Regions from separate parts of the Paenibacillus sp. G2S3 genome, predicted to be linked through region 1. Evidence: predicted binding sites of a transcription regulator. Region 1 holds the regulator's gene; each other region holds the start of a gene.
What was found. The regulator Rex, encoded in region 1, represses fermentation and respiration genes when NADH is low (regulators of the CRP and FNR family bind a similar motif). The targets are predictions, from matches to a motif close to TTGTGAAATATTTCACAA.
Positions count from the first base shown of each region.

Region 2: the regulator Rex is predicted to act here: its motif matches at 5,046-5,063, upstream of QNH28_RS19400 (polymer-forming cytoskeletal protein).
Region 3: the regulator Rex is predicted to act here: its motif matches at 4,729-4,746, upstream of pflB (formate C-acetyltransferase).
Region 4: the regulator Rex is predicted to act here: its motif matches at 4,602-4,619, upstream of QNH28_RS15360 (cytochrome ubiquinol oxidase subunit I).

Region 1 is NZ_CP126095.1:4,594,708-4,603,043, reverse strand. Features, by position in the region: gene panB (3-methyl-2-oxobutanoate hydroxymethyltransferase) at 1-261, shown strand, start outside; gene panC (pantoate--beta-alanine ligase) at 263-1,153, shown strand; gene panD (aspartate 1-decarboxylase) at 1,146-1,529, shown strand; gene QNH28_RS20170 (tetratricopeptide repeat protein) at 1,641-2,297, shown strand; gene dinG (ATP-dependent DNA helicase DinG) at 2,434-5,295, shown strand; gene QNH28_RS20160 (redox-sensing transcriptional repressor Rex) at 5,427-6,080, shown strand; gene QNH28_RS20155 (amidohydrolase) at 6,067-7,368, shown strand; gene QNH28_RS20150 (cell wall elongation regulator TseB-like domain-containing protein) at 7,538-8,056, shown strand.
Region 2 is NZ_CP126095.1:4,421,769-4,430,104, reverse strand. Features, by position in the region: gene QNH28_RS19430 (ABC transporter ATP-binding protein) at 1-352, shown strand, start outside; gene QNH28_RS19425 (phosphotransferase enzyme family protein) at 377-1,408, shown strand; gene QNH28_RS19420 (GNAT family N-acetyltransferase) at 1,423-1,911, shown strand; gene QNH28_RS19415 (hypothetical protein) at 1,908-2,660, shown strand; gene QNH28_RS19410 (MFS transporter) at 2,684-3,955, opposite strand; gene QNH28_RS19405 (LacI family DNA-binding transcriptional regulator) at 4,004-4,915, opposite strand; gene QNH28_RS19400 (polymer-forming cytoskeletal protein) at 5,121-5,672, shown strand; gene QNH28_RS19395 (hypothetical protein) at 5,811-6,056, shown strand; gene QNH28_RS19390 (histidine phosphatase family protein) at 6,121-6,738, opposite strand; gene QNH28_RS19385 (LysR family transcriptional regulator) at 6,894-7,829, shown strand; gene QNH28_RS19380 (ABC transporter ATP-binding protein) at 7,872-8,336, opposite strand, start outside.
Region 3 is NZ_CP126095.1:4,849,995-4,858,330, reverse strand. Features, by position in the region: gene QNH28_RS21410 (ABC transporter substrate-binding protein) at 100-1,563, shown strand; gene adhE (bifunctional acetaldehyde-CoA/alcohol dehydrogenase) at 1,962-4,583, shown strand; gene pflB (formate C-acetyltransferase) at 4,836-7,097, shown strand; gene pflA (pyruvate formate-lyase-activating protein) at 7,313-8,050, shown strand.
Region 4 is NZ_CP126095.1:3,525,215-3,533,550, reverse strand. Features, by position in the region: gene cydC (thiol reductant ABC exporter subunit CydC) at 1-204, opposite strand, end outside; gene cydD (thiol reductant ABC exporter subunit CydD) at 201-1,991, opposite strand; gene QNH28_RS15365 (cytochrome d ubiquinol oxidase subunit II) at 2,060-3,076, opposite strand; gene QNH28_RS15360 (cytochrome ubiquinol oxidase subunit I) at 3,073-4,437, opposite strand; gene QNH28_RS15355 (hypothetical protein) at 5,000-6,847, opposite strand; gene QNH28_RS15350 (TetR/AcrR family transcriptional regulator) at 6,929-7,564, shown strand; gene QNH28_RS15345 (alpha/beta fold hydrolase) at 7,647-8,336, opposite strand, start outside.

The sequences.
Region 1 (8,336 bases):
CCAACCATTGGGATTGGTGCAGGTCGTTATTGTGACGGACAGGTATTGGTTTTCCATGATTTGTTGCGTTATGCCTCACCCTACCGTGAGAAACGTTTTGTAAAAACCTACGCGGATGTGGGTAGTCTGATTCGTGAGGGTATCAGCCAATATGTGCAAGAAGTGAAGGACCGCTCGTACCCAGATGAAGGTCATGTTTTTAAAGCAGATGAAACCGTTCTGGAATCTTTATATGGCGGTGCCGGAAAGGATGGGGAATAAGATGAGAGTCGTCAGAAGCATTACGCAGCTGCGCGAAGCTTTGGAATATATGAGACAAGGTGGGCATACCCCGATAGGATTTGTTCCAACCATGGGATACCTGCATGAAGGACATGCCAGTCTGCTTCGGCGGGCAGGAGAAATGAGCAACACGGTCGTTATGAGCATTTTTGTAAACCCGCTGCAGTTCGGACCAAATGAGGATTATGATTCCTATCCGCGCGATGAAGAGCGTGATTTGGAGCTGGCGGAACGCGAAGGTGTCGATATTGTATTTATCCCCAGCGTGGAAGAAATGTATCCGCAGCCTACCCGGACGACTGTCTCGGTATCAGAGCTTACCACTCGACTCTGTGGGGCATCCCGCCCTGGGCATTTTAATGGCGTAACAACAGTCGTTAATAAACTGTTTAATATCGTACAGCCAGATTATGCTTTCTTCGGACTAAAGGATGCTCAGCAAGTAGCTGTACTCCGCCGAATGGTGTCCGATTTGAATATGAATGTTGAAATTGTGCCTTGCCCCATCGTTCGTGAAGGAGATGGACTTGCACTTAGCTCACGTAACGTATTCTTATCTCCAGAGGAACGTACTCAAGCACTGGTGTTATCTCGTTCCTTACGTGAAGCACGTCAGTCCATGGAAGAAGGAAAAGTAAGAACCGTTGCTGAAGTACGGGAATTGTTGACATCGGTTATTTCTAGCTCTCCTTTAGCAGTCATTGATTATGCGGAAATATTGACATTCCCTAATCTGGAAAGCTTGGAGAACGAAGTTTTATTAACGGATGTAGATGGGGAAATTATTATAGCGCTTGCCGTGAAGTTTGGCAGAACGCGCTTAATTGACAATAATGTATTTATTCCAAAGGAGGTTGCCGCTCTTGTTTAGACATATGATGAAATCCAAAATTCACCGCGCGACGGTGACAGAAGCGAATTTGAATTATGTGGGGAGTATTACCATTGATGAGAATTTAATGGAAGCGGCAGATATTCTTGAGAATGAAAAAGTACAGATCGTGGATAACAATAATGGTTCACGTCTAGAAACTTATGTCATTCCTGGGCCTCGCGGCAGTGGTGTGATCTGTCTGAATGGTGCAGCTGCACGACTTGTTCACCCGGGTGATACAGTAATTATCATTTCATATGCGATGTTGTCTTCGGAAGAACTCGAGTCGCATAAGCCAACGGTGGTATTTGTGGATGAGAATAACAGACCCGTGAAGCTGGCTGATCATGAACTGCATGCTACAATCGCTTAAATTTTAGACTTACGCCATGTAATGAATGGCAGGGATGAAAGACCCCGTTCTCGCAGAAAATGAAGTCAGGCAAGCTGAACTGATTTCATCTTCAGTAAGGGGGGATAGCCCATGTTTCAACATTTGTTTGCTGAAATGAACAAGGTGCTTCAGGAGATCGTTACAGATTACCCTACAGCGGAGGGTGCCCGCCGGAATGAGCTTTTATGCAATTATAATATGCTGCATCGACTTAGCGATAAAGTGATGGATGAATGGCTGGCCTTTGCAGAGAAGCTAAGCCACTTTCGTGAAAGTGTAGATTTTACGACTGTGGTCGAAGAGGAAGTGCCAGAGCAGGAAGCACCCGAGCAGGAAGCACCCGAGCTGTGCATGGATACTTTTGTTAGAGGTCAGGGGTATTATAAGCTGCTGATGTATGGGAAATGTATTGAGCAGTTTAAGGAAGTTATCTTGCAATATCCGGATAGCTTGGCTGCTCGATTATATTTAGCCATCTCTTACCTGCAGGAAGGGGATGGGGAAGCTGCTTGGAGTCATCTGAACCATATGCTCGGTTTGATACGGGAAACCAAGCTGAAGGCAATGGTTTATAACGCTTTAGGTTGCATCCGGGCCTCTCAAGAACGTTTCAATGAAGCGCAGGAGCTGTTTGGCCTTTCTTTGCAGCTTGACCCGGCACTTCCTGAACCAACCGTTAATTTGGAGGTTTGCCGCCGCCGAGGAGGTAAGCTTCATTTCGGAAATCAGCTTGTTTCATTATTGTAAATTATTACGTTTACGGTTTATTATTCTGCATTTACATTCAAGCGATGCATCCCCTGAACCTGTGGTGTGCATCGCCTTTTTTCGCAACTTCTGTTATGCTGATTAAGAGTCTCAATTGAAAGGGAATAGAATTATAATGAAATTTGCCGTGCTTGATTTTGAAACAACGGGAACCCAATCCGTGGGTGAAATTATCCAGGTTGGCCTTGCAATTATAGAAGAAGACCGGTCCATCTCCCGGGTATATGGTTCCTATGTCAAGCCCGGAACGCCGATACCTCCTTTTATAACTGGTCTGACGGGAATTACCGACGATGATGTGAAGGATGCACCTGAGCTGGATGAGATGATGATGGAGCTTGTTCCACTCTTGGATGATGTTGTGCTTGTAGGGCATAATGTCGCATTTGACTTCCATTTTTTGCAAAATGCTTTAGACCGATGTGGGTATTTACCATTTCAAGGGCGGATTTTAGATACGATTGATTTTCTGAAAATCTGCTTTCCTTCCCTCACATCCTATCAACTAGGGTCAGTCAGTGCACATTTTGGCGTGACGCATGATCGTCCGCATCAGGCAGACAGTGATGCACTCGCAACTGCTCTTGTATTACTGAAATGTCTGGAGGAGCTCTACGATTTGCCTCTGCTGACGATCCAGAGACTCTGTGAGCTGTTTACGGAAGAGGATAGTGATCTGGGTTGGTATTTTGATGGTCTGCTGCGTGAACGGGAAGCGGAGACGCTTCAGCCCGAAGGTGATCTGACCTTCTATCGCCAACTAGCGCTTGCTGTAGGAGACTGGAATGAATTAGCTCCACCTAGGGACGAGCATGCTGAGAATCCGCTGCAGAATTTATCTTTTACAGATTATATGGATGAAGTAACTAAAAGGCTTAAAGATACTTTGCCACAATATGAGAGCCGAGAAGCTCAGGATATTATGATCAATGAGGTGATGACGGCACTTGCCGAAGACAAACATCTATTGATCGAAGCAGGGACAGGAACCGGCAAATCGCTTGGTTATTTGCTGCCTGCCATATACCAAAGCGTACGCTCGAATGAAAAAGTCATGGTCAGCACTCATACTATTAATCTGCAAGATCAATTGCGTGAGCGTGATATTCCTTTGTTAACGCAGGTAGTTCCTTTTCCATTTAAAGCTGCAATTTTTAAGGGCAGAGGGCATTATTTGTGTCTTCGTAAGTTTGAACATAAAATTAATAAAAAAGACTTTATAAGTCCGAGGGAAGATGCGCTTACTGCGGCTCAGATGATCGTTTGGTTGACACAAAGTGAATCAGGAGATGACGAAGAGCTCAATCTAAGTGGTCGTGGCGGAGATTTCTGGGAGACGGTGGCAAGCGATACCGATTCTTGTCTGGGCCGTTCGTGTCCTTGGTTCCGTAAGTGTTATTACCACCGGGCAAAACATGAAGCTGGTATTGCTGATGTGGTCATTACGAACCACTCTAAGCTGTTCGCAGATGTTAAGGCTGGGCACCAGCTACTTCCGGCTTATGAACATCTTGTTATTGACGAGGCCCACCATCTGGAGGATGTGGCTGGCAAGCATTTAGGCATGCATATGAAGCATTTCACGGTTGCACATACACTTTCGCGTCTTTATAAGGATAGTCGAAATGGCCAACTTCCTACGCTTCGCCAAATGCTTCAGTCATCAGGCAGTGAGGAAGCTTCTGAATGGAGTGGAGTGATCGATAGAATCTATCCGGATCTGCTTACCGTAAAAGAAACCTGGGATCTACTTAGTGATAAACTATTCAGCCTCTTGCCGGAACGTAGCGATGCAGCGGCGGGAGAAGCTGGACAGTTAGTCATGCGGTTACTTCCTACCCGTAAACCGAATGATTGGGATGAATTGGTTGCTTTAGAGAATACTATGAATCTGACATTAAGCGAAATTATCCGTAAGGGTGATAAAATGCTTAATGAGATGCGTGACCAAGAAGGTCAATCTTCCTCAGATAGTCTAGTTACCGATATTAGCGGCTTATTTAAGGATTTAGCTTCTATACGTGAGCAAGTTCGGTTTTTTATGGGATTAAACGACGAGAATGTAGTATATTGGCTGGAGGCGAATGGAAATTATCGCAGTAAATCGCTACAGTTGTATGCCGTTCCTGTTGATGTTAGTACTCAGCTTAAGGAGCTGTTTTTCGACAAGAAGAAAAGTATCGTGCTAACCTCGGCGACACTCTCTGTCGATAAATCGTTCCAGTTTATGATCGATAATCTTGGATTAAATGAGGCTGCCGAAGAAGGGCGATTGATGACATCATTACTCCCTTCTCCATTTAAGTATCGGGAACAGGCACTGCTGGTTATTCCGCGGGATTTCCCTAGTGTGAAGGGTAGTGTGGGAGATGCTCGATTTGTCGATACACTCGTACAGTCGCTAGCAGAAGCAGCTATTACAACACGTGGGCGGATGCTTGTCCTGTTTACTTCTTACAAGATGCTACGCCAGGTTTATGATCCTCTCAAAGAGGCTCTAGCCTCACAAGAGATCACGGTGCTAGGGCAAGGCGTGGAAGGTGGTAGCCGCAGCAAGCTGATCCGCCGTTTTCAGGACAGTGCAGCCTCTGTACTGTTAGGAACAAGCAGCTTTTGGGAGGGTGTAGATATTCCAGGTGAAGCATTAACATGCTTGGCCATCGTGAGGCTTCCATTTCAACCGCCGAATCACCCCCTAGCGGAAGCGAAGTCTGAGTTATTACAAGCCCAGAAGAAGAATCCGTTCATGAAGTTGTCTGTTCCTCAGGCGGTTATACGCTTTAAGCAAGGATTTGGAAGACTGGTGCGGACAGCGCAGGATCGGGGTATTGTTATTGTGTATGACACAAGGGTGATCGAATCCCACTATGGGAAGTATTTCCTGTATTCGTTGCCTGGCCCGAAAATGGAGCATATGCTTACAGATCAAATGGTTCCTCGTATAGCGGAGTGGTTGGAGGACGGAGGCGTTTCTTGAAAAGGGCGTCTTCCCTATAATTAATCACTCTACAATGAAGGGCGGTATAAGAATACCGCTCTTCATTGAGACGAGGTGCAGAAATTTCGATAGGATATGAACAGAATATTACTTAAATTAGGAGGTAAATTATGAAATCGGATAAAATATCAGAAGCCGTTGTTCGCAGACTTCCTGTGTACTTGCGTTTCTTGAATGATCTCCAGAAACGTGAAATATTAACCGTTTCCTCACAAGAACTAGGGCAAAAACTTGATCTGAATCCTGCTCAAATCCGTAAAGATTTAGCTTATTTTGGAGACTTTGGTAGAAAAGGTATTGGGTATGACGTAACTTACCTTATTGAGAAAATTCGTCATATTCTGAAGCTGGATCAACAACTGAATGTAGCTTTAGTTGGTGCCGGTAACCTTGGACATGCATTATCTAATTACAATGCTTATCTGAAAGATACTATGAAGATTACCGCAATATTTGACTCTTATGCGCCTAAGGTTGGGCGTAAAATCAACTCTCTTACCGTTCAACCAATGGAGGAGCTAGGTCAGACGGTTCGTGAGCAAGGTATTCGAATTGGGATTATTACAGTGCCTGATTCAGAAGCGCAGAATGTAGCAGATATTCTTATTGAATCTGGCATTGAGGCAATTTTGAATTTTGCGCCAGTGATTCTTAAAACACCACCGAATATCCGGGTTCATGCTGCCGATTTTACAACGGATTTGCAAAGCCTTGCTTATTACTTGAAAGACGGAAAGGAAGAAAGCGGAAATGAAGAGCAATAAAACGATTATCAAGGGCGGGCGTTTTCTTACTCCGGGAACGGATGAGCCGGTTCTAAGTGGATATATGACTATTGAAGATGATTTGATCACTTACATAGGAAAAGAAGAGCCTCTAATGGAAGATGGTGTGCAAGTTGTTGATGGCAGTCGTCTGCTGTTTATGCCAGGTCTGGTAAACACACATGGCCACGCCGCAATGTCATTACTTCGTGGTTATGGAGATGATTTAGCCCTTCAGGTGTGGCTTCAAGAGAAGATGTGGCCGATGGAAGCGAAATTCACTGGAGAAGATGTATACTGGGGAACCTCCTTGTCGGTTCTGGAAATGCTAAAAGGTGGTACTACAACCTTCTTGGATATGTATGATCATATGGACCGAGTAGCAGAGGTAGTCGAATTATCAGGCATCCGTTCCGTACTGATGAGAGGCGTAATTGGCTTATGCCCAGAGGAAGTACAAAATCACAAGCTTGCGGAAGCGATTTCTTTTGCACGAAATTGGCATGGTAAGGCTGATGGTAGAATTACGACGATGATCTCGCCACACGCCCCATATACTTGCCCACCGGACTTCTTTGTTAAGTTTGTACAAGCGGCACATGATTTGGATTTACCGATGCATACCCATATGTCCGAGACCAAACGCGAAGTGGAGCAGAATGTGGTGGATTACGGACTTCGGCCTGTAGCGCATTTAGAGAAGCTTGGAATGTTCACACGTCCGTCTATTGTTGCACATGGCGTTCATTTGAATGATGAAGAGATCGAGATACTGGCTCGTCATGATGTAGGCGTGTCTCATAACCCAGGAAGTAATCTGAAGCTGGCTAGTGGAGTGGCGCGGGTTACGGATCTTCTAAAGGCTGGTGTGAAGGTGTCACTGGGTACAGATGGTGCGGCAAGCAATAATAACCTGGATATGTTTGAAGAGATGCGTCTTGCAGCTCTCATCCATAAAGGTGTAAGTGGTGATCCGACGGCTGTTCCAGCTCCGGAAGCGCTGCGTATAGCTACAGAGTATGGCGCAAAGTCTATCTTTTTAAATGATGTGGGTAGACTCGCTGTTGGCATGAAAGCGGACTTTATCGCGATTGATATAGACCAGCCGCATTTGCTACCACACACAGATCTGTTGTCTCATGCTGTATACTCTGCCAGCGCCAAGGACGTTGAGCATGTATGGGTGAATGGTAAACAGGTTGTAAAACATGGAGAATGTGTAACGCTAGATGAGGAAGCAATCCGTCGTAAGGCGCAAGAATCATTTGATGGACTGCTTAAACGATAGTCTAAGATCATAACGAATAACTGAAAGGCTGTGACTTTCTGCGATTGCAAAGTTACAGCCTTTTGTGTTTCTGATAATTAGATCATTGAATTGGATATGAAACTTTGGATAAACACACAGGTGTGTTATATAATCAAAAAAGATATATTACTAGAAAGGGAGCTGCACCTTGAAGAAAAGGAAAAAATGGATCCTCCTGGGGTCAGTTCTGATTCTGCTCCTTCTGTTCGGACTTATCCAGTTCTATGCTTATATTATGAAAGATCAATGGAACGAGCGAGATATCGCTAAGGATGTCGCCAAAACGAGTGCTGGTCTAACAGAGGTAACTAAAGCGCAAAAATCCGTGTGGGATGAAAATGCGGTGTACTGGGTCTTAACAGGGAAGAATGAAGCTGGGACCGAGTTGATGGTTTGGGTACGTTTTACTGTAGACGGGAAGATTGCTGAAGACACCGATTCAGTATTTGCTGAGGAACTAAGTAAAGGGACTTCTGAAGCGAAAATGCGTAGCCTTATAAAAGCCGATCTTCCGGACATCAGCATTGAGCGGTTGTTGCCAGGAGTATATAACGGAGAGTATGCTTGGCAGCTTTTTTATAAACAAAGCGGTCGGTACTATTATCAATTTTATCGGTTCTCAGATGGGGCTCGAATGGGTGAAGGATACAGTTTACCTAGCCGCTAAATTAAACAAAAGCACTACAGGAGAAACAAGCGGACCATTTATGGTTCGCTTGTTTTCGTTCAAATGAAATACTAATTTGATATACTATTAGTATACGAAATGTGATATACTATAAGAGTGGTTTTTATATATTATATTTAAGGATACATGTGAAAAAAGGCCTGTTAATTAAGAGTAACAGCCCTTTTTTTGTCGAAATAAATCAAGATGTTTAATAAATTGGAAATATTTAAAAAATAAAATTTTAAATATCTTCACACTTTTTTAAAATTTCGTATAT
Region 2 (8,336 bases), 170 kb from region 1:
CGCTGAACGTGATATTACACAAGTGTCGGGTGGACAATTGCAAAGAGCAGCGATCTGCAGGTCAATCATCAATGAGCCTGATATTCTTTTTGGAGATGAGCCTACAGGTGCACTAAACTCTAAAGCTGCTACTGAAATTATGGAGATATTAATAGATATTAATCAAGCGGGTACAACGATTCTACTAGCTACGCACGATGCGAAAGTCGCTGCTCAGGCAGAACGTGTCCTGTATATGCTGGATGGCAGCATAGCCTCTGAGCAATGGCTTGGAAAATTTAATCGTATCAATGGTGACTTAAAAGAGCGGGAAGAGAAGTTATCGGCCTGGTTATTAAAATTGGGATTCTGATTGTATAGGAAAGGGATACATAACATGGGAAATCTGAAGTATAACTTAAATTTTGAAACGCTATGTGCGAAATACGGGTTAGGTCATTTGAAAAATGAACCTGAACAGGTAACAGGAGGTCTTCTGCACAGAATATACCGTCTACAAACGGACAAAGCGCTATATGCAGTGAAAGCTCTAAATCCTCAAATCATGCAGCGGGAAACAGCCATGTACAACTATACTCTTTCTGAAAAAGTTGCGAATATGGCTTATCAAAATGGAATAAATGCAATACCGGCCATCGTATCCAATGATCTTTTTATGCATGAAGTTGAGGGTCAATTCTATTTATTGTTTCCCTGGGTCGAAGGTAAGGCTTTGCCACCAGGAGAAATTAATTTAGAGTGTTGTAAAAGGATTGGGGAAATCCTTGCGAAAATTCATAAGATCGATTTCTCTACACTTCTTAATCATCATCCTAATGAAAATCTTGAAGCAGTAACAGCATCCACTATTCGTTGGAATGAGTATGCTCTAAAAGCAAAACAGGATGGTTTGGGATGGTCTAGCTTGCTATTCGATAACCTGAACCAAATAAATCATTGGGAACAACTTGTAGCATCTTCAGCGGAACAATTATTGAATCATATGGTGATCAGCCATAGGGACTTAGATCAAAAAAATGTATTATGGGATGAGGATCACATACCCATTATTATTGACTGGGAAGCAGCAGGACCTATCCATCCAACACAAGAGCTGATTGACGTAGCCCTTTATTGGTCAGGTTTTGAATCGGGAAGTCTGAGCAAAGATGCTTTCTGCACGCTTATTAATGCATACCGCGATCATGGTGGCGAGATTTATGCAAACTGGTCCAATGTGCTCAACTATGGTTTTCATGGGAAGCTAGAATGGTTAGATTATAATATTAGACGATCACTTGGATTAGAGAGTACGGATGATGCGGAGCGAGACCTTGGAACCCTTGAAGTAATCAAAAGCATTAGAGGATTAAATGACTATGCTGATTTTATTCCTAATTGTATCGAATGGTGTAACCAAGTCTATTAAAGGAGAACTTATATATGAATGTAGTAAGCGCTACTATGGAGGATATAAGAGGGTGGCTAGAGCTGGCGGCAGAGGTGGAGTCCCTTTTTGGACCGATGGTAGATGATCCGAATTTCACACTTGCCTTAGAGAAAAATATCCGCCGACAAAGTGCTTTTTGTGTACGAGAGAATAATGGTTCGCCAGGTTCACGATTACTTGGAGCTGTGTTATTCTCTTCATCCAATGCCCCTAACTACAAGATTGGATGGTTATCTGTTTCAGCCATAGAGAGAAATAAAGGAGTCGCTACTGCCCTACTTAACCATATTCTCCAAAGTGTCGAAACTCCAGCAGAGATATTCGTTACTACATTTGGTGAGGATTATCCAGAGGGTCAACCTGCTAGAGGATTTTACCAGAAGTTTAGTTTTGTTCCTCTGGAGGATAGGGTACCGGAGGGGCCTGAAGGTGGCTCAAGACAAAATTTCAAGCTGACGATTGCTCATAAGGATTCGATATGAAAAAAATAATTGTTTTATCGACGATTTCATTGTTCTTGTTAGCGATTTCTTTTAGCCCATTGTTCAATTATATCCGCGAGTACATCATTTCAGATCAGATCAATCAGCGTTATGAGATAAACCATGCTGAAAAAGGATATAACACGTTAAACGTTCAAGAACTAACGGTTGACGATAAGCATATTAAAATTGAGGAAGAAAATACAGGCAGGACTGCAGAATTAACACTTTGGGATGAAGAGGAGAATGTCCCGCCTGGAGATATTGTGAAAGTTCAGTTTTTATTAAATGGTCAAAAAATCTCAACCGCTGATGAAATATGGCTGTCTAATCGGGAAAGAGGAAGCAGATATTTCTCATGGATAGATATTCTCACTGTTAAGGATCGAAAGACCGGTGAGAAAGAAATAAGTATAATCCAAAGACTTACAGATGATAGTCAACCGATGGAAAAGAGAAAATGGAAAATAATCACGATCGCAAATGATGGCAGTATACAAGAAAAGGTGCTGAGTTATGCTCAAAGAAGTGATAACCATCTAGGTGTGAAGCTTATCGAGTTCTCTGGTACATCACTTATGGGTATGGGCTTCTATTCGGATATTACTAAAAGTTATCCAAGTTTATTTTTCCCTCTAATTTATCCGTTTTTGACGGGTGTCGTGGGAATCTTCTTATTGATCATTATAGTTGTTCAATTACTGATTGAACTTCATCATAGGCGCGTAATTAGTAAGATCGGGCGATAGCGCACATAAGATATGATCTGAAATTACTTATAATTACGAATCACCTTTAACTTGGTCAAGGTTGATATAGCAAACAATAATAGCAGGACTCCGATGGAACCCATGACAGGGGCTGGACTGAAGTGATCGGATAGGAATGAAACGGCTGTAAGACCAACAGAGGGTGCCACACTCATAATGGAGCCTAGTACACCGAAGACTCTACCTTGTATATCCTCCGAAACTTCCAGTCTGAGGATGGTATTTATCAGCAATGTACAGAATGAGAACATAAAGCCAATTAGAAGAATGATGGGAATGGCTAACGCAGCGGTAGTGACGAACGATAACAGGAGGTACAAGGGACCCAGACATAGCAGTCCAGTCATGATAAAGAAGCCGCGATTCTTTAATTGGGAGCCGAGAAACAAGATCATGCTGGAACCCATCATATAACCTAGTGGAATACAAGCTTCCATGAGTCCAAACTGAAAGGGACTAGAATTCCATACGTTGACGGCCATAACTTGCGTTAGCATTAGTGAAGGCATAAAGAACAAAGTGAGCGTGGGGAGCATTATGATTATTGCTCGGGCGAAGGGGTATCTCCAAATATAACGAACGCCATCCGCAAGATCCTGCGTAAATTTTCTTTCTTCTTTAGGTCCGGTCTTCACTCGGTTTGGGAGTGGAAGGGAGCGGACAGCAAGAACCAATAGAAAGGAAACAAAAAATGTAGCTCCATCAAATAATATGGCATCCGTCGCTCCAAAACTCGCTACAAAAATACCTCCAGCCGAATACCCAATCGTCCGACAGATGTTCTCCGACAAGTTCAGAATCCCGACCGCTTTTTGCACATGTTCTTTGCCAACAACAGTAGTAATAGAAGCTTGATACGCAGGAGATTGGAATAATGCTGAGACTGTCGTAAGTCCCGTTAATATAGCCACGATAATGAATGATGTAGAAGACATGGAAATGGCCAAAGCAAGCGTAACTGCTAGACCGCAGCTTATCAAATCTGTGATTAACATAATGGTTCTGCGGTTGATTCTGTCTGCGAGTGTGCCTCCTATCGATCCGAGTAAAGAACTGAGCAGTAAATTGATGATCGTAATAATGGCAATCATTTTAGCGCTTCCGGTTGTTTGAAGTACCCATAAACTTAAAGCAATGCTGTGAAAGGTATTTCCAAACAAAGAAATGGAATAGGAGCCGAGTAGTAGCATAAATCTCCGGTTTCCCCAAAGGGTTGGATAGGATTGAACGGCAGTGGATGCATGTTTATCTAAAACAGGATCTGGCATTGTCATTGGTAACTCTCCTCTCAACTTAAACGCTTAAGTGAATACCAAAAAAAATTAATCAATAAAATAACGATTATTCTCTTGCTCGGAGTAGTCAGGGCGATGTAATAACTCCTGCATCAGTTCAAAAGCCGTGTCTGCTTTATTCCCTGTGAATACGAATTTCTGAATATCTTCACCAAGCATTTCTGGGCAATTACAGGTACAAAGAACAGAAAGATGTGAGAATACCCCGGATTTTTCAACATGACTTCCGATAAACTCATTAATAACTATGGCTTCTTTGTAGATCCCCTCCGATAAGATTGTATTCAATTCTTCCAGATTGTGAACATTGAATATCGCATTCTCAGATAAAGGAAGACTGTCTTGGATAAAGTTAGTGAGGAGGGAGTTATTGAAACTCTCCATAATTAAACATACCTGTGAAAGATCCTCCGGCATTACTGTTTGTAGAGCTGAACGATAGTTGTACAGCACTTGCTTAAAAAGCTTATCTTCAATCAAGCTGTCAATCAAAATTAAGGGAACACCTTCTACAAAATGCTTGGAAATCGAATAGAAGGATTCTTCGCGGACATCGATCAGAAAGACGGCTTCGAGTTTTCTTTCGATGATGATATCCAGAGAAGGATGGTCAGTACCAAGAGAGTATAATAACGTATGATATCCGGCATCTGTTAAACGCTGTTCCAAAGCACGAATAAATGTGAATTGGGCATAAAGCTTCCAAGGTGGCATATAAGCAGAATTATGGACAAGTATGCCTACTAATCCCGTTTTTTTATTGGCAAGCGAACGGGCTGCCAGATTAGGAATGTAATGAAGCTCTTCCGCAAGGAGTAAAATTTGATTGCGGGTCTTTTCAGGAATGGTTTGGTTATCTACGCGGTTCAGAACATAGCTTACAGTTGCAACGGAGACATTAGCTCGTAGGGCGATGTCCTTCATTGTAGTCTTTTTCACCAGTAAACTTCTCCCTTACTGAGATATTTATTTCCAAATATTATCATTAACTCTTGAGAAGAGTCAACGATTGACTTTATAACAAGAAGATACTGAGCATAGTGAAACCGCTTTAGATACTGACACAAATTTGTGAAATGTTTCACTTAATTATTAAGAATTTTAATATATAATTAATTTATAATCAAAATTAGGGGGAATCGAAATGAAACTATTCAAAATGATTTTAGTGGCTGGGGTTTCGGTAGCAGTATTGGCAGGTTGTGGAGCAAATGAGGATAAAGCAACCAATTCGGCGGCAACTTCAGCTCCGGCTGCTGAGCAGACAGATGCTGTAACTACAGCCTCGATCGTGAATCAAGCAGATGCATTTACTAAGGCTGTTAGCAAAGATGGAAACTGGATTGTTGCGATTCTAAATGATGTAACGATTCCTGATGAGGTTGTTGTAGCTGGAGAATTCCGTAATAAAGGAGCCGCAGATGGCGACATTTACCGTAAGATTGCCCTTTACTCGCAAGACGCTGATCACAAGATCACTGCTACTTATACACTAACCGTACCAAAGTTTACAGTACAAAGTGAGAATTTGAAAGTTGAAGGTGGAACGATTAAAGGCGATGTTTATGTAGAAGCGAAAGGTTTTACTTTGCCTGAAACCGCCACTATTGATGGTAACCTCTACTTTGCGAGCGAAGATCTGAAAGCATCTGCTGTTATTGATGGAAAAGTGACTGGAACAACAGAAGTTAAATAATTTCGTAATCAACTTATACAGTAGAAGTCAATCCATAGACTATGGGTTGACTTTTTTCTTTTTGTGATTATGTGATCTTCAGTTGATTTTCTTAATATTGAACTTATAATATTACTACCACTACTAGGAGGAACACATATGTCTAAGGAGTATTCACGCACATATATCGAAAGTGTAAAGCTAGAAATGTTAAATAGATTGGGACTTAAGCAAGTGTTCTTTAAGGAGCAAATAGGTGACGGCCTGATTTTTGAAGCGGTTGGTTTTGATAAAGGGAGCAAGCATCGTTTTTGTGTTAGACCGAAGACGAAAACAATTGACGAATTTATTTCAGGAAAATGGATGAAGGTCCGCAGCTTTACAATCAAAAGTGTGGAAATTTAAAATTGAAGTCTAAAAAGGGAACCCCATTTAAATCGGAGTTTCCTTTTTTATTTTTGAGAAGGATTCATTGATAATGTGAAGTATCGCCGTACAGATCGATAGTTGTATTGTTGTCAGTTAGGGTTACTTTACACAATGCTGTAGAGAGAATATCCGGTAGTTCCCCTAATTCCTGCAATGATTTATTGAGAAAATGAGCCATAATGACTTTCAGGGTCATCCGATGCGTGACAATAAGTACCTCATGTCCTTCATTATCGTTAATGATACGCTCAATAATCGGCGTTACTCTTTGTTCAAGCTGACTATAGGTCTCACCTGGGGCTAGAGGAATAAAAAGATCAGGTCTGGTGAAAAAATGGGTGAACTGTAAAGGATATTCTTGTTCAATCTGATCTGTGTTCATTCCTTCCCAAATGCCCATGTTAATTTCCATTAATGAAGCTTGCTGTTGAATCGGTAAACTCCGATTTCCTCGTAAAATCTGCGCAGTATGCAATGCTCTTGGACTAGTACTAGAATAAATGGCTCCTAAATTCTCACCTTCCAAACGTTCTCTCAACCATTCCGCTTGCTGTTCGCCCAAGGTTGTTAACGCTGAATTTTGATGTCCTTGCATTCTTTTCTGCAAATTCCATTCGGTCTGCCCGTGACGGGTTAGAAATAATACTGTCTCTTTCATTAACGAAACCTCCCTTTTGAATAGTTGTAAGTATAAGAGAAAAAATTATAAATAAACAATATATAATAGTTAATATTCATAATGTATAGTTATAATAAGAAAGCCGAAGGTCCGTTAAATATGATTTTATTTTATATAGTTAGGAAGAAATCAGGATGAACTATCATGTATTAAAATTGTTTTATTACGTTGCGATAACAGGGAGTGTGACCAAAGCCTCCGAACGTTTGCACATCAGTCAACCGGCTATCTCCGCGCAGATCCGTAAGTTTGAACGGGAGAATAATATCGTATTACTAGAGGTCATAGGAAAGAGAATGGTGCTAACACCGATTGGGAAAAAACTGATCGAACCACTTGAAAAGTTATTTGCTATGGGTGAACAGGTACAGCAGATGATTGAGGATTATCATAAATTTCCTGCGGGTCATATTCGGATCGCAGGTAATTACCTTGCTACAAGCTTACTCATACCTCGATGGGCGTCATTATACAAACAATCTTTTCCGGAGGTTAAAATTCAGATCTCTACTGCAAATTCTCATGAAGTCATGGAAAAGTTAAATAACTTTGAAGCAGACGTGGCGATTTATAGTGATATGGCGTTTCCTTCTCATCATACAGGGGTGTTCGAACATCGGGAGTTGTACAAGGACGAGTATGTGTTCGTAGTTTCTTCAAATCACTCTTTAGCCAAGCAGGAGGTTAGCTTTGAGGAAGTAATGGCTGAGGCATTTATTATGAGGGAGGAAGGTAGTGCAGCCAGAGAGAGAATTGTACAATTATGTGAAGAAAGAAAGGTACAACAACCGAAAATCGAGCTGCAATTTAATGGAGTAAATGAGGTTATTCAAGCCGTGATTGCCGGTTATGGGATTAGTTTTGTATCTGCGTTGTTAGCAAAGCCTTATCTTGATCAGGGTATGTTAGCCAAGGTCGAAGTGGAAAATGTAGTCTCAAAGCATTCGATATGGATGAGCCACAGAAAGAAAGAGCTTCAAGAAATCTATATCCAGTCATTTATTAAGCTCGTCACGAAACGATTAAAAGAAGAGGATAATTTATACTCGATTCCAACGCATACACCTTAATTAAAATAACTTATGAATTACGATGTATGCATTGAACTGAGATCAAAGATTGGAATGTAATTGAAGCAACTCAGGTGCACTAATGTCTTCTGCTTTAGAAGATTTAAATTGAATGTTATATAATTGTGAGTATAGCCCATTCATTTCTAATAAAGACTCATGTGTTCCTTCCTCAACAATTGAACCCTGATTTAACACGATAATTCTAGATGCTTCACGTATGGTGGATAGTCTGTGTGCAATAACCAATGTGGTTCGATTCTTCATTAACAAATCAAGAGATTGCTGAATCATTCGCTCAGATTCGTTATCGAGTGCGGAAGTTGCTTCATCTAGAAGAAGGAGTGGAGCATCACGAAGAAAAGCTCTGGCAATGGCTATGCGTTGTCTTTGTCCACCAGATAAAGTCGATCCATGTTCACCTAGGATAGTGTCATAACCATCCTGCATCTTCGTAATAAACTCTTCTGCACCTGCCAGCCGAGCGGCTTCTCGAATATCCTCTTC
Region 3 (8,336 bases), 260 kb from region 1:
ACATGCACATGAAAGGAATATAAATGCACCTCGTTTGTAAACGGTTTCTAATTTATGATCAATATGTAAGATAATTATGAATTGAAAAGGGGAGTTTCAATGCGTAAGTACTCTAGCGTTCTACTAAGCGTACTTGTAGCCGGATCATTGCTATCTGCTTGCAGCGGCAACAATAACGGAAACACAGCGGGAAACAAAGGCGGGGAAGCATCCACTGCGCCAACAAATGCGGTAACGGATAATACAGCAACCGCTACGGATGCGCCGGTGGATGACATTACTCAAAGAAAAGTGACGATCAAGATTCACTACCCAACACCTGACTTGACTGAAGTGAGAGCACAAGAAGATGACAAGATTAAGCGTTTTCAAGCTGAATATCCAAACGTTGAAATCGTTAAAGACGACTGGCAATACAATGTAAGTGAAATCGGAATCAAAATGGCTGCGAATGAAGCACCAACCTTCTTTAACACCTACGCTACAGAAGCTAAATTCCTGGTGGAAAAGGGCTGGGTTGCGGACATTACGGATCTTTGGAATAAATATGAATTTAAGGATCAAATTAACCCAGTACTGCAAAATCAATTTATCATTGATGGTAAAGTTTTCGGCGTAACTCAAAAAGGTTATGTAACAACTACGATGATCAACAAAAAAATGCTGGATGAAAAAGGCGTTGCGGTCCCACCAATGGATTGGACTTGGGATGATATGCTGAATACGGCTAAAGGCGTAGCTGATGTTAAAAAAGGTATTTCCGGTATTGCTCCAATGGGTAAGGGTAACGAAGCAGGCTGGAACTGGACCAACTTCCTGTTCGAAGCTGGCGGCGAAATCCAAAAGGTTGAAGGCGGTAAAGTTGTAGCTACATTTAATTCCGATGCTGGTATTAAAGCGCTGGATTTCTACAAGAAACTTAGATGGGAAGCTAACGCGATTCCTCAGGACTGGGCTCTGGGCTGGGGCGATGCTGTAGGCGCATTCCAACAAAGTCGTACAGCAATGGTAATGGCTGGATCCGATGGCGTAATCGAGCAAGCGCTGAATCAAGGTGGACTGAAACCTGAGGATGTGCTCACATATCCAATGCCTGCTATGGAAAAAGGCGGCAAGCATACTGGGGTACTTGGTGGCGATTACCTCGTAATTAATCCTAATGCAACACCTGACGAGCAAGAAATGGCATTCCGTTATATCACATTTGATTACTTCTCTGATAAAGGTTTGGAAGCATTGGATGCAGTTCTTCAACAACGTACAGCTGATGGCAAATACTTTATCCCGCCGCTCTTAGATTACTACTCAGCAGATTCTGAGTTCGGTAAGAAGACTAAAGCTGTTTATGACAAGTATACAAACGTATACCAATACAGCCCTGATATTATGGGACTTTTGGATGGTAAGCCTGAAGCTCAATACAATACACAGGACTACTACGCAACCATGTCTAATGTCATTCAAGAGCTGTTCTCCAAAAAAGGAACGGATTCTAAGAGCCAGCTTGAAGCAGCAGCTAAAACAGTTCAAGAGAAATTCTTTGATACGATTAAAGCGGAATAGGCAAGTGAAAAAATCGGTCCCTTTGGGTCGATTTTTTTGTTGTGATGATTTATAAATTTATAAATGATTAGAAATAGTGATAATAAACTGGAAATTATTATGGCGTAGAAGAATCGAATTTTTTTTGCTGTAGGGGATGTTTTTTTGAGGGTGTATTTAGAAGTATGGGACAAAATGGGCTTAATATTTTGCTTATCAAAGTATAATTCTAAGATTTTAAGGGTTTTATAGCACATAATATGGTAAAAAGACTATAATATGATCGAATGAAAGCGCTTTGAAAACAAATCAAAAAAACTTTATACTTTGTGAAAGATTTCACTATACAAGGTAGAAATCATGTGATAAGATAAATGTGTAGAGAAAAACAACTAAAAATTGACAGGAGGACGAGGGAGATGGCAGTTAAGAATGAAGTCGCCGCCCAAGTTAAACAAGTTACCGCTGAAGAGTATATACAGAATTTAGTGGATAAAGCGAAAAAAGCGCATGAGGCGTTCATGGCGCTAGACCAAGAGCAAGTTAACACAATCGTTCATGCAATGGCGTTGGCTGGACTCGACAAACATATGTACCTCGCAAAATTGGCCGTCGAAGAAACAGGACGCGGCGTATACGAAGACAAAATTACGAAGAACATCTTCTCGACAGAATATATCTGGCACGGAATTAAATATGATAAAACAGTAGGCGTTATTGAAGATAATCCATATGAGAACTTTCAAAAAATTGCTGAACCCGTCGGAATCGTTATGGGCATCACTCCAGTAACCAACCCAACATCCACCACGATGTTTAAAGCGTTGATTTCGATTAAGACACGGAACCCTATTATATTCGGTTTCCACCCATCTGCGCAAGAGTGTAGTGCTGCAGCAGCTAAAATTCTTCATGATGCAGCCGTGAAAGCTGGCGCACCTGAGAACTGTATCCAATGGATTGAAATGCCAACAATGGACAAGACAAACGCTTTGATGAACAACCCAGACGTTGCTCTTATCCTGGCAACTGGCGGATCTGCAATGGTAAAAGCAGCTTATAGCTGTGGTAAACCTGCTCTTGGTGTAGGCCCTGGTAACGTACCAGCCTTCATTGAAAAGAGTGCTGATATCGATCAAGCGGTAACGGACATCATTCTTTCTAAAACATTCGATAATGGTATGATCTGTGCTTCCGAGCAAGCGATTATTATTGAAGAACCAATCTTCGACCAAGTGAAGAAGAAAATGATTGCTAATGGCTGCTACTTTGTTAATAAAGAAGAAGCTGGTAAGCTGACTAGCGGTGCAATGAACGTTGATAAATGTGCGGTTAACCCAGCAATCGTTGGCCAATCGGCAGTGAAGATTGCTGAAATGTGTGGCATTCAAGTTCCTGCTGGCACAAAGATTCTGGTAGCAGAACTCGAAGGCGTAGGCACTAAATACCCATTATCTGCGGAAAAATTGAGTCCGGTTCTTGCTTGCTATAAAGTTAAGAATGCTGATCAAGGTATCGAACGCGCAGCTGAAATCGTTGAATTTGGCGGTATGGGTCATAGCTCGGCTATCCACTCCAACAACGAAGAAGTGATCATGAAGTTCTCTAACCGTCTGCAAACAGGACGTATTCTCGTCAATTCGCCTTCGACACATGGCGCTATCGGCGATATCTATAACACTAATATCCCTTCACTGACACTGGGCTGTGGATCTTATGGTCGCAACTCCGTATCGCAAAACGTTACAGCAATCAATTTGATCAACGTGAAAAGGGTGAATCGTCGTACCGTGAATATGCAATGGTTTAAAGTACCTGACAAGATTTATTTCGAAAAAGGCGCTACTCAGTACCTGACCAAAATGCCTGATATTACACGTGTTGCAATTATCACTGACCCAATGATGGTTAAGCTTGGATATGTTGAAAGAGTTGAACATTACCTGCGTCAACGCCAAACTCCTGTAGCTATCGAAGTGTTCTCAGAAGTTGAACCAGATCCATCGACAACTACAGTTGAAAAAGGTACTGCAATGATGAACAGATTCCAACCGGACTGCATCATCGCACTTGGCGGCGGTTCCCCAATGGATGCTGCAAAAGGAATGTGGTTATTCTATGAACATCCAGATGCTGACTTTAACGGTCTGAAGCAAAAATTCATGGATATCCGTAAACGGGTTTATAAATTCCCTAAACTGGGAAATAAAGCGAAATTCGTTGCAATTCCAACTACTTCGGGTACTGGTTCGGAAGTAACATCTTTCGCAGTTATTACCGATAAAACAACGGAACAGCACACTAAATATCCTTTGGCTGACTACGAATTAACTCCAGACGTAGCCATCATCGATCCTGAGTTCGTCTACAGCTTGCCAAAAACGGCGGTTGCTGATACAGGGATGGACGTATTGACACATGCTATCGAAGCTTATGTATCTGTTATGGCGAGTGACTACACAGATGGTCTGGCTATCAAAGCGATTCAACTGGTGTTCCAATATCTAGAAAGATCCGCACTTCAAGGTGACAAGCTTGCCCGTGAGAAAATGCACAATGCATCGACATTGGCTGGTATGGCTTTCGCGAATGCGTTCTTGGGTATTAACCACAGTTTGGCGCATAAATGGGGCGGACAATACCACACCGCTCATGGTCGTACTAACGCGATCCTTATGCCACACGTTATCCGCTATAATGCTAAAAAACCTACGAAGTTCGCTTCATTCCCTAAATATTCGCACTTCGTAGCTGATGAGCGTTACGCTGAAATTGCCCGTATTCTGGGATTGCCAGCTCGCACAACTGAAGAAGGTGTAACTAGCCTGATCAATGCGATTCGCGATATGAATAAAAAATTGGGTATCGAAGAATCGTTCCAACAACTGGGCTTTGATGCTAAGGACTTCGAATCGCGTGTAGATTACTTGGCTGACCGTGCGTTTGAAGATCAGTGTACAACTGCCAATCCTAAGCTGCCACTGGTATCTGAGCTTGCTGATGTATACCGTAATGCATTCTACGGAAGATTTGATAATTAACAAATGGTTAAATAGAGAATAGGATAGTTGTGGACTTAGATAAAGGTGACAAATATCACTCGAAAGGTGATATTTGTCACAGTGTTTTTATAGAAAATAAACTAGAATGTTTATATAAACAACGGTCCCACATATGAAATGTTGATTGTGAAATTTGGAACAACCACATCTTTTGGGGATCACGAGACACGGGATCAACCTTCAAGCCCGCGATCTCTACAAATATAATAAATATAGATGGAGGGATTTAGCATGTCGGTGATTGAAAAAGATGTACAAGAGGTTAAGTCGGGATGGCGTAATTTTGTAAAAGGTAAATGGTCTAAGAAAGTTGACGTTAACAACTTTATCGCTAGTAACATTAAGCCTTATGAAGGTAATGAGCAGTTCCTCGTAGGACCTACTAGTAACACAACTGAACTGTGGAAGATTATTTCCCAACTGAGCAAGGAAGAAAGAGAAAGAGGCGGCGTATGGGATGTTTCCCTAGATACTGTCTCCACAATCACTTCACATGCTCCAGGCTACATTGACAAGGACAAGGAACAAATTGTAGGCGTGCAGACTGACGCTCCTTTCAGACGTTCTATCCAGCCATTCGGCGGAATCAAGATGATGGTCGATGCTACGAAGGCTTATGGCTTCGAGCTTCCACAAAACATCGTTGATATGTTCACGAACATTCGCAAAACGCATAACCAAGGCGTATTTGATGCATATACACCAGACATGAGAGCAGTGCGTAAATCCGGCGTTATCACAGGTCTTCCTGATGCTTACGGCCGCGGACGCATTATCGGCGACTACCGCCGCATTGCTCTGTACGGTATTGATTTCTTGATTAAAGACAAAAAACAACAACTAACTGAGCTTGAAGTGGATTCCATGACTGAAGAAGTAATTCGTTTGCGTGAAGAGCTGTCCGAGCAAATTCGTGCACTTGGCGAATTGAAGGAAATGGCGGCTGCTCACGGTATGGATATTTCCAAACCAGCGACGAACTTCAAGGAAGCTACGCAATGGGTATACTTTGGATATCTGGCAGCGGTTAAAGAGCAGAATGGTGCGGCGATGTCCCTGGGACGTGTATCCTCCTTCCTAGACATTTATGCAGAACGAGATATTGAAGAAGGTACTTTGACTGAAGAACAAGTACAAGAAATTGTCGACCATTTCGTAATGAAACTGCGTATCGTGAAATTCTTGCGTACACCTGACTATAACGATCTATTCTCCGGTGACCCTACTTGGGTAACTGAATCCATTGGTGGTATGGCTGAAGACGGAACCACTCGAGTTACCAAGAACAGTTTCCGTTTCCTGAACACCCTGTACAACTTGGGTCCAGCTCCGGAACCAAACTTAACTGTTCTGTGGTCCGAAAGATTGCCTGAAGGCTTCAAAAAATATTGTGCTAAGGTTTCCATTGAAACTAGTGCAATTCAGTATGAGAATGATGATTTAATGCGTCCATACTGGGGTGATGATTATGCGATTGCATGCTGTGTATCTCCAATGCGCATCGGTAAACAAATGCAGTTCTTCGGTGCTCGTGCTAACCTGGCAAAAGCTTTGCTGTATGCTATTAATGGCGGTAAAGACGAGAAATCCGGAGCACAAGTTGGACCGGAATTCCCAGCGATCACTTCTGAATATCTGGATTATGACGAAGTAATGAAACGCTTCAAACCGATGATGGAGTGGTTGGCTAAGACTTACGTTAACACTTTGAACATCATCCACTATATGCATGACAAATATTCTTACGAACGTATTGAAATGGCACTGCATGACCGTGATATTCTGCGTACTATGGCTTGCGGTATCGCTGGTCTGTCCGTTGCAGCTGACTCCCTGAGTGCTATTAAATACGCGAAAGTTAAACCAATTCGTAACGAACAAGGTATTGCAATTGACTTCGAAACCGAAGGCGAATTCCCATGCTACGGTAACAATGACGATGCTGTAGACAGCATCGCAGTAGAATTGGTTGAAACCTTCATGACAATGATCCGTAAAAACAAAACTTATCGTGATGCTGTACCGACTCAATCGGTATTGACCATTACTTCGAATGTAGTATACGGTAAGAAAACAGGTACTACACCTGACGGACGTAAGAAAGGCGAACCTTTTGCACCAGGTGCTAACCCAATGCACGGACGTGATAAGAAAGGTGCTCTGGCTTCGCTGAACTCTGTAGCCAAACTGCCTTACTCCGATGCACAAGATGGTATCTCCAACACGTTCTCCATCGTACCTAAGGCACTAGGTAAAGACGAAGAATCCTGTAAGTCTAACCTGGTACACATGATGGACGGATACTTCCATAACAACGCTCAGCATTTGAACGTTAACGTATTTAATCGTGAACAGCTGATGGACGCTATGGATCACCCAGAGAATTATCCACAATTGACTATCCGCGTATCCGGTTATGCAGTTAACTTCATCAAGTTGACTCGCGAACAACAAATGGATGTAATTAACCGTACGTTCCATGGTTCGATGTAATTCGTTCCTATTCATTGAAGATCTTTGAATGAAGTACTACATTGAAATAATTGCAAGGAAGTTACCGCCCTTGAAACAAGGGCGGTAATATCTTGTTTGAGAATCGTTAAAATTTTAAATATCACAGCCGCGATCAAGGGAAGTGACAGTCTCAAGGGCAGGGAGCTTCTTCGTGAAAGAGCTGTTAATCTGACGTGGCGAAAGGGTGACATCCTATGATTAAAGGTCGTATACACTCCTTGGAAACCTTTGGAACCGTTGATGGACCTGGTATTCGATTTGTCTTATTTATGCAAGGTTGCTTGTTGAAATGCCAGTATTGCCATAACCCTGATACTTGGGCTTTAGATGAAGGTAAAGAAATGACTCTAGAAGAAGTGCTCTCAGAGATCGAGCCTTATTTAAACTACTATCGTTCATCCGGTGGTGGGTTAACTGTATCCGGCGGAGAACCAACTTTGCAGGCACAATTTGTAAAGCAGTTATTTACGGAAGTTAAGAAGCGTTGGAATTTGCACACCACATTAGATAGTAATGGTTATAATGAGGGTGACAAGATTAATGACTTATTAGATGTTACAGACTTAGTGATGCTTGATTTGAAACATATTGATGAAGATGCACACATTAAGTTAACTGGAAAATCTAATGATCGGACCTTGAAGCTTGCACGCTGGCTGTCGGATCATAACCGTAAGATGTGGATTAGGCATGTATATGTTCCAGGCATTCATGACCGTGAAGAGGACCTTATCAATTTAGGTCGTTATATTGGAACCTTAAATGGCGTTGAGAAATTTGAAATCTTACCTTATCATCAAATGGGTATCTATAAATGGGAAATGCTCGGCAAGGCTTATGAATTAGATGGAGTGCCATCCCCTACGGATGAAGAAGTTCAGCGGGCTTACCGCTTGGTCGAAGAAGGTCGTAAGCAGACAGCGCTGGTATAATTGTTACCTACATTAAGTGGGGCCGTTCCTTCAGTGAATTACTGCTGAAGGAACGGCTTTTTTTTGTTATGAGGGATGTCGGATGCCTTTAAAAGGGGTAATTTTGTATTTTCTCTTTTAAAAACATGATATATTTACAGCTGTTAATTAACGAGTCGAAAATACGTTGTGATAGATATTATATCATTATTTTAAATTTGTATTATTATTTCCTAAGTGTATGTATGGTTAGATCACGTAATATAGCGATTAATCGTAATAATTACTAAAACTAAGTTATATTACA
Region 4 (8,336 bases), 1.1 Mb from region 1:
AAGCAGACCAAGCAGTTTAACCATCGAGGTGAGTACAATCAAAGTATAAAGCGGTGGCGCAAATACCGTTTGCGAAATTAGATACCCGCTCGCAGAAAAGAGTGCCACACCGGCTATGCCGGCGATAAATCCACCCAAAATCGAAAGTATGATATCCTTGCGCTCCTGAATCATCGCCTTTGACAGAACAGCCAGCTCATTCATGATGGTACCCCTCCTTTCCGCTCTACATCAACCATCTCGGCATACTGTGGCAGGCGCTCCAAAAGCTCGTCATGTCGTCCGGAGTCCACCAACACTCCATTGTCCATAAACAAAATCTTGTCGGCTTGTTGAATCGTATATAATCGGTGAGCCACCGTAATCATCGTAGCCGTTTTTGCCAGTTTGGCTATGGAGCGTTGCAGTACCCGCTCGGTGTGCAAATCCAGTCCAACTGTGGGTTCATCAAACAAAATGATGGCAGGACGCTTCAAAAAAGCGCGCGCTAAGGCAAGCCGTTGTTTTTCCCCACCAGACAGTCCCCTGCCTCCTTCACCAACAAAGGTATCAAATCCATGCTCCAATTGAGCTGTAAGCGCAGCGAGTCCTGCTTCCTCCCCTGCCCGCTCAATTTCTGCCCTAGAGATGCTCCCACGAGCACCAATCGCAATATTTTCAGAAAATGTGCCTGCAAAAATATACGGATGCTGTGTAATATAGCTAACATGCTCGAACCATTCGGTTTCATCGTATTGCGAGAGTGGACTTCCATTCACCAGAAGCGTTCCCGATTCTGGTTTCAGCAGACCGGCAATGAGATGGAGCAAAGTCGTTTTGCCGGAACCACTTTTACCTACAATCGCAATATGTTCTCCAGGATTAAACTGGATCTGACCCGTCTCAAGCTTGAATGAATCTGGAGCATATTGAAACTGAAGATGATTTATTTCCATGGATGGCGGTACTGAAAGATCATTAAAATTTGCAATTTCCAATTTGCTTACCCTGTGGCCCCTATCCATGCTGTCGATCTCGTCCCTGCTCTCCCCTGCCGGTTCTTCAAGCATCTGTTCCACCTTACGAATCGCACCCATACTTGTCCGGCCACTGTGAAAGGCCGTTCCCGTATTCTTTAACAGGTTGTAAAACTCGGGAACGAGCAACAAAACGAGAAAGGCGGTGTGGAACGTCATAGATTTGAAAACGAGCAACTGGATGGCCAGTTCGAGAGCGACAATGCCAATGCTTAGCATCACGATCGATTCCAGCATGAAGGTATTCGTAAACGCAATCTTCAAAATGCCCATCGTGGCATCACGGTAACTCAGGCTACTATGTTCAATTTTCTGTTGCTGACGGTGAGCCCGCCCAAATATTTTCAACGTCACCAGCCCTTGAAGAGAATCCAGAAACGTACCTGAAAACTCGGCCAGCTGCGCATATTTTTCTTCGGATTTGTTCTTCGTTTTCAGCCCTACCAAAATCATGAACAGTGGGATGAATGGGGCTGTAAATAATAGAATGAAACCTGTGTTGGCATGTTGGATAAATGTAACGACCAAAATCAGAATCGGGATGATAGCAGCTTCCATCATACGTGGCATGTACTGACTGAAATAACTATCAGCCTCATCCACAGCATCCAGAGCAATACTGACCTTCCCTCCCGTCTGTCCACGAAGGGTGGAAGGCATGGAAGCATGGGTCAAGTTTTGCAGCACGGCTGCGCGCATATTTGTTTTGGCAGTGGCAGCCATACGCAAGCCAATTTTACCGTTTCCATATGACAACAATGTGCGTATAGCCATAACAGCCAGAAGAATGCCGAGCAACAGGATAACCGATGAAAATGAAGCTCTCTCCACAAAGATCCGTTGGACTGCTTCGGCAAGCAGTCCAGCCTGACTCACAATAGCTGTACCAAGCGCGAGCGAAATGATCGCGAGGAGGGCCATATTATTTCTTTGTGAAGACATTTGTTGAGAAATCAGACTGGATTTCCTCGGCACAGATCACACCTCCTTTATATATAGGCTTGTAGAGAAACCTCAAACACGCCGTAATGGATCAATTAGCTTTATTTTTTCCCTTTTACATAATCCGCATCAAACAGGAAGAGCTTGAAGACCAGAATAAGGGATGGGATCAACAGGCACAGACCGCCGATAAACACAACAACTAACGCTAAGCCCATTGCTGGTGAAGTTGCACTGCTCTGAATCGTGATATACGGATCAAGAATATAAGGGTATTGCCCAATCCCATAAGCGAAAAAGGCACAGAAAAATTGCAGCATGATGCATATGAACGCTAATCCGTAACGGCGTCCGTTATATAACAGCCACATTGCGATCATGAAGAAAGCAACGGAAAGTGCCAGCAACCACCATAAATCCATCATATTTTGAAAATGCCGCTCATTGTGTTGACCCAAATAGATAAATGCTGTCAGTGCGAGAATTATCGTCGGTGTGCTCCAAAACAGGGCATAGTTCCGCATCAGCTTCAACGCGGAATGATCCTCTGCACGAGATGCGTAAAAAGTCAGAAATGAGCCGCTTATGAACAAAACGGACACGATTGCCAGTCCAACGATGCTCCACGATAACGGATTGGTAAACAGCGCCCAGTAATCCAGAGAAACCGTCTCAGCCTGCTTCACAATAAAGCCGCCTTCAGACAAAGTTAGTGCCACTGACAACGAAGCCGGAATAAGCAGACCTGTAGCTCCGTACAAAAAAAGATATACTATGTTTTTCTTGGAACCATAATTTTCAAAAGCATAGAACGAACCGCGAATCGCAAGAAGAATAACTGCAATACTTCCCGGAACAAGCAGCGCGGAGCCATAATAATAGGCTGTGTCCGGAAAAAATCCGACGATGCCAATGTAGAAAAAGATGAAAAATACATTTGTGATCTCCCAAACGGGTGATAAATAACGAGAAATCAGACGATTAATGAGATGATCCTGCTTCGTCAAACGTGCATAAAAGGCGAAGAATCCCGCTCCGAAATCAATGGAAGCTATAATTAAATAGCCGTACAAGAACAGCCAGAGCACCGAGATGCCAATTATTTCGTAACTCATCATTCAGTGCCCCCCTTTTCCGTAGATTGATTAGGATGTTCCTTCATCCATTTCTCCATCTCAACTTCTGCCGGATTATTGTTGAACAAGCGTCTTAGCACGATTACACACATACTGCCGAGTACGATGTACAAGAGCAATAAGGCGAAGAATATAATTCTTACATTCGGTGAAGTCGTGGCAGCCTCCTCTACACGCATATATCCACGAATAATCCACGGCTGTCGCCCAACCTCTGCATAAAACCAGCCTAGCTCTACAGCTAGAAAAGCGAGCGGTGCGATCAGTGCGATGATGCGAAGCATCCACTTATTAAGCGCATTGCGCTTTTTCCAGAACACAAATAGGAAATATAGGACCGATATAGCGAGCAGAGCAAATCCGATTCCTGCCATTAAATCAAACAGGTAGTGAACAAGAAGCGGTGGCCATTCTTCTTTGGGAAATTCCTCCAGCCCCGTTACCTCTGCATTAAAGTCTCCAAAGGCCAGGAAGCTGAGCACTTTCGGCAGATGAAGAGCCCCTATAACTTCATGCTCTGCATTCAGCCATCCCATTAGAACCAAATCCACACCGCTGCCTGTCTCAAAATGCCACTCTGCCGCTGCAAGCTTCTCTGGCTGATGCTCGGCCAAAAACTTGGCGGACACATCACCAGCTAATGTGTTCAGCAAGCCGAACAACAAAACAACCGCCATCATGAGATTCAAGGATTTTTTGTGGTATGCGGACACCCCTTTTCTCAGCATTGCAAAGGCTGCAATCCCGGCTAACAAGGCAGCTCCTGTCAAATAAGCCGAGCTTAATACATGGAACACCTTGGAGAACGTCGCCGTATTCAGCATCGCTTGCACCGGGTCAATCGCTGTGAATTGACCAGCTTCCATGACAAAGCCTCCAGGCTGGTTCATGAATCCGTTCACCGTCGTAATAAAAACGGCAGACATGCCTGCCCCGGCGACAATCGGAAACGTCAACAGCCAATGAATATACGGATTTTTAAACCGATCCCACGTATACAAATAAATGCCCAGGAAGATGGCCTCAAAAAAGAACGCGAACACTTCCATGAATAACGGAAGTGCAATAACATTCCCAGCCAGTTTCATAAAATTCGGCCACACCAGGGCCAATTGTAGTGAAATCGCTGTGCCGGTCACGACACCAACCGCTACAGAAATGACAAATCCTCGAGACCATCTCTTCGCCATAAGTGTATAATGGGGATCCTTTTTGCGGATCCCGATGAACTCTGCAATAGCGATCATTAGCGGTATACCGACGCCAATCGTCGCAAAAATAACGTGGAACCCGAGAGTCAAGCCTGTCACCAGCCTGCTCCATAGCACCGTATCAATTGCCATTCTTTACTGCTCCCTTCAAACTCTGTTCATTTTTCGTCATAAGTTGATGCTTATGATTAGGACGGCTAATTCTTGGGCTGCATTCAATATCAGGTTTAGCGGGGCTCAGCGACATCGTTGCCTGTTGGTTTTAGTATGACGTTCCTCGTTCTTTGCTATGTAAAAAGAGAAAAATTTCACAAAGCAAAAGTTGGCTAGCCTATTTACCTGATACTGAGCAGTCAAATTAATAACGTGACCCAATGATTAAAATTATCTTATCTTAAATTTCAAGTAATTCAATCACTGACATCTCTTAATCCCTAAACGTTCAAGAAAGGGTCAAATCTTTCTGACAACTCAGTGAATAACACAAAAATCACCCGAAGGAGCTATTGATTCATTAGCATATATGTGATGTCAGAAGTCTCCTCCTATCTCGATGTTAATTAAAACCGATATTTTTTTATCTTAATCCCTAATATATACTCCCTTTGCAACAAAAAAACACTGACTCAAATCATCAGTGTTTTGAATTAAAACTAATGTCATCTTCTTCATGACAAATCTTGAACTGCCACTATCATTTAGTACGACCATAGAAAAAAGAGTATCCATCTGACTTCCCAAGCTTAGTTGTCTCCGTTGCATCCACTAGCTTGACCGCTTTCAGCAACGATATAATTTGCGTATGCATGAGCTTTGCATCAAATTTATCTATCTCTCTGTTGTCACTATCCACGAGCAGATAGTCGGGCATTGGAATGAAGCCAATTACTGGTATCCCTGCTTCAAATAAGGGCTGACTCTCTCCAAACTCAAACTTGTTATGTCCTCGCAATAATACAGCACGTGTGCCGTCTGTCTTTTCAATAGCCTTCAGCCAAATGGCTGCCATCATTTCATTACCCGCATAGGTATATTCTGTACTTATTTGTCCAGTTGGACCATAGTGACCCGTATCATCGTCCTTCCACTCCATGCTGCCTAAATGCTCAACCGTAATTCCAGCTACAGCTTTTATATGGCCGTTCTCGCCATCCCAGAGCTCTCGATGCCCCTCCATCCAAGTAGAAGTCGCCTGAGAAGATCCTTTGAAATCAGGTAATCTAAAATGCCCTGTTACAAAAGCGAAAATCATCGTACGTTCCGGCTGCTCCTGCTGCAAGTAACGAATCATGGACAGCATGCCCACAGCACCATTCTCCTCCACCACATTTATCCCATCCGTATGAGTATTTACGATAATCGCTTCATCTTTATTTTTACCGTCAATTTTTACATAAAAGGATTCTGTTGGGGCATTTTTTTGTATTTCCGCTTCTAAAATAACCGTACCTTCTTTGTGCTCCTTGGCTGCACTTATCACCTTTTTCCCTTCCGTTTCATTGACCCAGATCGCAGGGATTCCAGCATAATCGGTAGTAAAAGGCACATACTGCTTTTCAATCTTATCGTCGGATACCCCTTTCCAGACAACAACAACAGCTTTCACACCCATTTCCTTCGCTTGCTCCAATTTAGCTTCTTTTAAAGCTGTAGTGAGGACTAGATCGCCTTCATTTGGGGCGATTTGGCTTTCCTTTGGAGATGAATCCCGCATGTTCATTACGATTCCACTTGGGAAATTTTTAAAATTTTCAATTTCAATGACAGCAATTTTTCCGCTAGCCTGTTCATATTCACCACGCTTCGTATACACCAGTTCCCCTGTTACACCTTTTTCGTCAGTTTCCCCAGAATAGGGAAAAGCTGAAGAGACATGAATTGGCTGCTGATCAATCATTAAAGAGCTGCTCTTTTCTTCCCATCGGTCAAAAGTATAGCGATCACGAGATACTTGCAGCCCCATATCCGTTACCTGCTGCTCCAGCCATGCGATAAATTGATTGTGACCCTCAGAGCCGGTTGTCCGGCTTCCAAAAGAATTCATCACTTCAATATCCTTCAGCATCACTGCTGCAGAATCCAATTTACGTTCATCGATTGTCACGGCGGCATCAGCTGCTAATGCCACAGGAGTTGTAATAGGTTTTGTATAGATTCCAATACCCCAAAGTATAGTGACGATAAGAGCTGTAATGCTGAATAACACTTTACGAACCACTAGAAACGGAGTGACCCTTCTGTGTCCCTTTTGCTCAAAAAGTCCTCTCCATATGCCCGCTACGATCAGCAGCAAGATAGAAAGGGCAAGCAGCCAAAATTCTCTTGTTAGTATGAATAACCCTTCTGCCACAATCGCACTAATAAATACCACTTGTAACTTCTCTCGCTTTTTAAAAAGTAAAATGGAGATGCCTAATTCCACTAACAAAATGATAATGGTCACAATCGAGATTACCGTTTCTTTGCCAATAAATAATGTAGCACAGAGTGCTAGGATCAAAAGCAGCACCGCTGACAATCGTCTATATAAGTTTTCTAACATGACGCCCTCCCATTTTATCTAACTAAAATTTTTGACATTACATTTGTAATGCCTTATGGTTTTAGCATATTGAAAAGACTCATGAAAAACAATGAAATGAAAACCAGAATGTACAAACGGAGGGGAAATGTCATCTCAAATCATGAATTATACAGTCCAAATACCTCTCAGCATCAATCCAATAAAGAAACCAACCGTTTGACAAGAGAAGCCATCTGCACGGCATTAGTCTTCTTGATCCAGGAACAGCCTTTTAACAAAATTACCATCACCGATATTGTGAAGCGCGCAGGGGTCTCTCGAACGGCCTATTACAACAATTATTCCTCCAAGCAAGAGATCCTGGTGGATTTGGTCGATTCGCTTATTTTCGAAATTAATCAAAAACTCTTGCCTTACACCAATGAATTAACAGGCAAAGCCAAAGAACCTCAAAAATTTATCAAAGTACTTTTTGAAGTTATTTTTCAACAGCGTAACATCTACAAAGCACTTCAAAGCGCAAAGTTTGATCATGTGATTTTGGATTGCTTGAATGAAATGATGCTCTCTACTGCTCACGACAAAAGCGAAGAGAATGTGTATCGAATATACTTTAAAGCGGGGGCCCTCTATAATGTTCTCCTCAAATGGATACAATCCGACTTTGCAAAATCCATTGACGAAATGACCAAGATTTGTCTCGAAGTATACCATACTCCAATGTCCCAGGAATAAGGTTTAAAAACGTATTTTTAAATGGAAAAACAAAGAAACCACGGAGCCGATTTCGGCACCGCAGTTTAATTATCAAACCATACTATTGGATTTGCTTCATGAAAGCTTTGAATTCCTCGGCGATTTCTTTGTATTTTGTATGATGCAGGTAATGAGAACCTTCCATCGGGATCATTTTGCCCTGTGCGGATTGTTTGACTTGCTCCTCATGTAGTGGAATCCACTGTTTATTGTGCTCATTATTCGATTGAACGAAAAGAAGCAACGGCAAGTCATTTGGCATTGTGACTTGTTGTCCATTTTTGAAATTGGAACCGAGGTGGCTCAATTCATTCATCAACGTTGGATTGTTCGCGACTTGATTCGAAATCAAACGCATCTGCTCTTTAGTATGCTCATCGAATGCAAGCGATTTATACGGATCTCCGCTCACTTTTTGGAACAATCTCATCAGACCTGATTTTTGAAGAAACTGCATGGATTTCAAAGGTAATTTGACATCCATTCCGGGTTGATTGGGAACGCTGCTATCGATGCCGACAAAAGCAAGAACTTCATCCGGATAAGTGTTCACATAGGTCGCTCCGTAAAGTCCCGCGATGGAATGTCCCATTAGAATGTAACTGTCAACACCCAGTTGCTGCAAAGCTTCGTGAACCTCACTTACTATATTCTCCGTCGTTCTTTCCTTCTCTGTTTTATCGCTTAAACCATAACCGAAAGGCTCGACTACCACGACTTTATAATTGGGGGAAATTTCATCGATCAGCAA